Linked DNA regions of Parasegetibacter sp. NRK P23. The protein of the gene in region 1 interacts with the protein of each later gene in a pairwise test. Links are inferred from orthologs where the notes say so. Each region holds a gene or a part of one and is shown on either strand. Other genes may lie near its edges.

Region 1 (2,886 bases):
TGATCCCGCGCACGGATTTTATCGCGCTCGTAGAAAACGACCGGGAGATCGCCAGACGGTTCATCCGTCTGCTCACCAGCCATATTCACGAGAACGAACGCAAACTGCTGGATATGGCTTACAGTTCCCTGCGTCGTAAAGTGGCCAGCGGTCTGCTCGACCTGGCCCATAAATTCTCTCCCGGCAATGAAGAAGCGGGATTCCTGGATATTTCCAGGGAGAACCTATCCCAATACATTGGCTCCGCCACAGAATCACTGGTGCGTACGCTAAGTGATTTCCGGGCGGAGAAATTAATTGATATAGCGGAGGGGAAAATAAAATTGCTGAACGTGTCTAAGCTCAAGTCGATGGCAAACTAAGTTTAAAGCTTGGTTTATTCGTTGTCGAACCGGGCGTCTTCCACCCGTTCTTCTAAAGGTTTGGGTATACCAGGTTTACTGAACGATTCTCCTTCGTTGTTCTGTTTGCCAAGGCTCCAGTCGTCGGTGAGGGATGTGATGATCCAAAGATTACCGCTTTTTCTGAAAACCTGCACCCGCAATCCCACCAGCTGGGCGAAGTCGTCTTCCAGTTCAGCAACGGTGCGGTAGGCGCTGATATCAATTACGGCTGCCGTCCTGTAACGCATATACCGCTCCAGTACCGTGTTCCCGCTTAATTGTTCTTCTTTTCTGTATGAGGTAGCCTTCGCCTGGAATGGGAAATAGAACTCGATTTTCAGGTAAGGATATACTTCCTGGAAAGCGTGTTGTACTTCCTGAACGGTATTGCTGCCTGAAATGGAAAGCTCCTGCATTTTCTTCATTTTAAACAAAGAAAACAAGAAATGCAGGGGGATTCAATGATGGTGGTCACGCCGGGTGATGATCTCTATCACCCATCAGGGACGGGTCTGGCCATCTCCTTTGACCAGCCACTTATAGCTGGTGAGTTCTTCCAGTCCCATGGGCCCGCGGGCGTGCAGTTTTTGGGTGCTGATGCCTATTTCCGCGCCCAGACCGAATTGTGCGCCATCGGTGAATGCGGTGGATGCGTTCACATATACGGCGGCGGCGTCCACTTCCTGTTGGAACCGCTCTTGGTTGATCCTGTCTTCTGAAATGATGGCCTCACTGTGTTTGGAGCTGAGGGCTGCAATATGGTCCAGCGCTTCGTCCAGGCCGGTAACGATTTTCACCGCCATCTGTAAAGAGAGAAATTCCGTTCCGAAATGAGTCGGTTCCGCCGGAGACAGTAGTTGTGCCGGATAATGATCTTTCAATGCTTCAAAAGCCGCTTCGTCCGCGAAAAGGCGTACGTTCTTTTCAGCAAGAGGTGCCAGTAGGGAAGGAAGTTCTGCCAGCCTGTTTTCATGCACCAACAGACAGTCAAGGGCGTTACAAACACTTACCCTTCTGGTTTTGGCGTTGGCAATAATGGCTTTTCCTTTTTCGATATCACCCGTTGCATCGAAGTAGGTATGTACAATACCGGCGCCTGTTTCGATCACCGGTACTTTACTGTGTGAACGCACATGGTTGATGAGGCCCTGGCTGCCGCGTGGAATCAGTACGTCCACATACCCGGCGGCTTCCATCAAAGCGGTGGCCGCGCTGCGGTCGGGCGGCAGCAGTAGCGCCGCGGAACGGTCGATGCCGTGTTCATCCAGTGTTTCATGGATCAGCGCCATGAGTACTTCATTGGAAAAAGAGGCATCACTTCCGCCTTTCAGAATGCAAACGTTTCCTGTTTTGAAACAGAGGGAAAACACGTCTATCGTTACATTTGGGCGTGCTTCATAAATTACGCCCACCACACCGAGGGGAACGCTTAGTTTTTTCAACTGCAAACCATTGGGCTGCGTTCTTTCTGCGCGTACTTTGTTGAGCGGGGAGGGGAGCGCGGCTACGTTTTGAAGATCAGCCGCTATAGCCTCAATACGGGCTTCATTCAACAAAAGGCGGTCATAATTCGGTGCTGCTTTATCCATCCTGGACAAGTCCTTTTCATTGGCGCTGACGATCAGTTCCGTTTTTTGGATAAGCAGGGTGGCGAGGGCGGTTAATACAGCGTTGATCTTTGCTTCCTCCAGCACCACTAGTTTTCTTGCGGCCTGGCGTGCTTTTATAAAATTGGCATTGTGGTCCATAATGATTCGTTAAACGGCGGCGTAAAAATAATCGTAATGCACCAGTGGCTTCTGGTTGCGTTCTCCCATACGTTCCCTGGCCTTCTCGGCGCCATACTGGGCGATGCCCCAGCCGATCAGTTGATCGTGCTCATCGATCAGCCGGATGATGTCGCCTTTCTGAAAAGTTTCTTCTATGGCTATGATGCCCACAGGCAGTAAGCTGGCCGCCTGTGTTCCTGAAACCAGGGCCTGGCGTGCGCCTTCATTTATCCTGACGGCGCCTGTGGCCGCGTTCCCGGAAGTGGCGATCCATTTCTTGGCGCCGGAAGCGGTTCTTGCAGGAATGAACTGCGTATGTACGATAGCGTTGTCCATGATCTTTTGCAGTACATTTTCTGTGGTGCCATTCGCGATGTGTACCGGTATGCCCAGGCGGGCCACTTTTTGCGCCATCGCTGTTTTGGTGATCATTCCGCCGCGACCAAACTGAGATTTTCCCGGGGAAACGAAGCTGGCGAAGTTGGTATCCGTTACTTTGATTTCCCGGATTACTTCGGTGCCCGGCATCTTAGGATCCCCGTTGTAGACGCCATCCACATTGGAAAGAATGATCAGCGCGTCCGCGTTCAGCATTGTAGCCACCAATCCCGCGAGTTCATCGTTATCGGTAAACATCAGTTCCGTAACGGACACCACATCGTTCTCGTTCACAATGGGAATCACCTTGTGCTGCAGCAATACCTCGAAACAGTTCTTCATGTTCAGGTAATGCT
Region 2 (2,968 bases), on another replicon or contig:
ATGGGCCGGAACGCCGAGCCGGGCGAGGGTGGCGTTATCGGAGCGGTAGAAAAGGTCCTGGTCGGGATATGGATCGGGGTGGAAGGTGAAATCAGTTCCTTCAAGGTTCTTTGCCAGTATTTTACCCATATCCGTTTTTTCATATCCGGTGATGTAGGCGCTGTTTTTTCCCCATTTAGAATCGGTGCCGATCATTTCTATATTGAACATGGCCATTACCTTGTCGGGGTTGAACTGGCGGGAAAAGTACTGGGAGCCGTATCCGCCCACTTCTTCCGCGGTGAAGGCCGCGAAAACGATACTTCTTTCATTGTTTTTTTGCTTCGCGAAATACTGCGCCAGCATCATCACGGCGGTAGTGCCCGCGGCATCGTCGTTGGCCCCGTTATAAATGGAGTCACCGTTTACGGCCTTACCGATCCCGAGGTGGTCATAGTGACCCGAAAATATCACGTATTCATCTGGTTTTGACTTGCCGGGAAGTATGCCCACTACGTTGGCGAGGGGCTTTTCCTCCGTATTGTTTTCTGCGGAAACCGATAAAGTGTTGATGGGGTCGGAGGTAAGCACGAATACCACATTGGCCGCATCGCTCATCCGGTCCTGCTTGTAATTTTTCAACCTTTTAAAAATAGAAGTATGCGCCGGGTCAACGGCCACGATGACCGGTTCCGCGCTGGTGAGCAGCGGTAATCCCTTGGCACGGAAATCATCCTCTTTAGAGATATTGATGATTTTATAAGAACCGGGCAGTTTGATGTCTATCTTTTTTTCTACGGAAAGCAGGATGATGTTTTCTTCCGCGAACGCGTTCCCGTTCAGCGAAGCGTTTATGTTCCTGATATCTGGCCGAACCATAGAAAATGATTGCAGGAAGGAGTTCCCTGAAACCGGCTTCAGTCCTGCTTTTTTGAATTCTTCGGCTATAAACGCGGCAGCCTTATCGATACCAGGTGTAAAAGTGCGTCTTCCTTCCATATCATCGGCGGCCAGTATGGATTCGATGCGCGTAACTTCTTTAATGTTGATGACCTTCTCCAGTTGTTGTGCCGAAGCGGCAGTGGTGGATACTATCAGTGCGAGGACAAGCCCTCCTATTTTTCTCATTGAATATTGTTTGATATAGAGAATTTTACAAGCTCATCATTTCTTTAAACTTCACGGTTTGCCGGCGACTCACTTCTATCTTTTCACCGCCTTTCATTTCCAGGAGCAGGCCCCCGTTGAAATAGGGTTCTATCTTATCGATCAGCCGCAGGTTCACTATATGTTTTCGGTTGGCGCGGAAGAATATCTTCTCATCGAGGCGTTCCTCGAGCGCGTTGAGTGATTTCAGGATGAGCGGTTTGTTGGGGCCGAAGAATACCTTCGCGTAATTGCCCACGCTTTCGAACAACCTGATTTCGGAGAGCTTCACAAACCAGCACCTTTCCCCGTCTTTTACGAAAACCTGGTCATTTTCTCCGAGCAGACTCCTGTTCACATTGAGTTCACCACCGGCCTGCTGGTCTTTTTCCTCTTGCTGGTGGAGTTTGTGTATGGCGTCGGAAAGGCGTTTGGGTTCAATGGGCTTCAGCAGGTAATCCAGCGCGTTCACTTCAAAAGCTTTCAGCGCGTATTCATCGTAGGCGGTGGTGAAAATAACGTGCGGAGCACGGTCAAGCTCTGTAAGCAGGTCGAACCCGGTTTTTCCCGGCATCTGGATATCGAGGAAGATCAGATCGGGCTGAAGGGTATCAATTCTTTCGATGCCTTCTTCCACATTGGCGGCTTCGGCCACTACTTCGATCTCGGGGAATTCCAGCAATAATTTTTTAAGTTCGTTGCGTGCGAGGCGTTCATCATCGATCAGGATCGCGCGGATCATGCGTAAAAAATTTAAAGTGTGTGTTTAGGTATTTGGCGGCAACTAAGTTAACATTAAAAATCAGTAATGTTCCACCACGGGGATGGTTACCCTGGCTTCCACCATATTGCCGTTGATCTCTTTGATTTCGAAATCTGATTTTTCGCCAAAAAGCAGGCTGAGCCTGTTTTGCGTGCTGTTCAGGCCAAAACCGTCGCCGTTCTTTCCGCCATTAAGGCGGCCCGTATTCTGGATGATGAGCTCGTGGTGGTCATCTTTGAAATCGGAGATAATGCGCACCAGTCCGCCATCCACCTGTTTGCTGATGCCGTGTTTGATGGCGTTTTCCACCAGTGTTTGCAGCATCATGGGCGGTATAGGTTGGTCCAGGGTGTCTTCATCAATATCGTATTCAACCTGTAACCGGTCTTCGAAACGGATGTGTTCCAGGGCGAGGTAATCTTTTACGATGTTCAATTCTTTTTCCAGCGGAACGGTTTCCTGTTTTTCGGCCTGTAGACTGCTGCGGAGGATATTACTGAGTTCCGTGATGGCGGTCCGGGCGCGGATCGGGTCCTCGTCCACCAGTGCGCGGATGCTGTTGAGCGCGTTAAAAATGAAGTGCGGGTTGATGTGTGATTTGATGGTTTTCAGTTCCAGTTCTTTTACCAGCGCTTCCAGGCGCAGGGTATCCACTTCCTGTTTCCTGATCTTATTGATGTAATGGTAGAAGTAATAGATGAGGATCCAGGGCGTAAGGAACATACCGTAATCAATCATCTTGGTAAGGAGTTTCGAATTGAAACTCATGGATGGGGTAGCCGTCTTCTTGGGAATAATGAACACATTGGAAATCAGTATGTTGGCCATTGCGGCAATCAGGCAGGCCACCACCAGCGCCATCAGCAGGCGGGGCATGGCTTTTTCCACCGGTAACAGGAGCCAGTTGGTCTGCTTGATGTAGGAACGAAGCAGGTGGGAAGTGGCCAGCCCGGTGGTGATGAATATAAAAAGCTGGTCGATGATACTTTCAGAAAGCTCATTGAAGGTGTAGGCCAGGAAAATGTAGGAGATGGTAACGGAACTCCAGCCTGCCACCTGGAACAACCAATATCGGGGAAT

Evidence for each region.
Region 2: the proteins of M4J38_RS07145 (region 1) and M4J38_RS16745 interact in binary tests that used the Escherichia coli proteins (3 or more experiments, as listed by UniProt). The link is inferred for Parasegetibacter sp. NRK P23 from one-to-one orthologs.

What each region holds. Positions count from the first base shown.
Region 1 is NZ_JAMDLG010000001.1:1,750,851-1,753,736, forward strand. What follows is about bases 8-2,852. They hold M4J38_RS07145 (glutamate-5-semialdehyde dehydrogenase), read right to left. Parts: upstream 2,132-2,852; coding sequence 884-2,131; downstream 8-883. Other genes in these bases: M4J38_RS07135 (response regulator), read left to right, coding at 8-362; M4J38_RS07140 (hypothetical protein), read right to left, coding at 377-799; proB (glutamate 5-kinase), read right to left, coding at 2,141-2,852. Outside these bases: more of M4J38_RS07135, read left to right, coding at 1-7; more of proB, read right to left, coding at 2,853-2,886. UniProt on the Escherichia coli protein: Catalyzes the NADPH-dependent reduction of L-glutamate 5-phosphate into L-glutamate 5-semialdehyde and phosphate. The product spontaneously undergoes cyclization to form 1-pyrroline-5-carboxylate.
Region 2 is NZ_JAMDLG010000007.1:8,769-11,736, forward strand. Bases 1-2,927 are described here. They hold M4J38_RS16745 (LytTR family DNA-binding domain-containing protein), read right to left. Parts: upstream 1,868-2,927; coding sequence 1,133-1,867; downstream 1-1,132. Other genes in these bases: M4J38_RS16740 (M28 family peptidase), read right to left, coding at 1-1,107; M4J38_RS16750 (sensor histidine kinase), read right to left, coding at 1,928-2,927. Outside these bases: more of M4J38_RS16750, read right to left, coding at 2,928-2,968. UniProt on the Escherichia coli protein: Member of the two-component regulatory system BtsS/BtsR, which is part of a nutrient-sensing regulatory network composed of BtsS/BtsR, the low-affinity pyruvate signaling system YpdA/YpdB and their respective target proteins, BtsT and YhjX.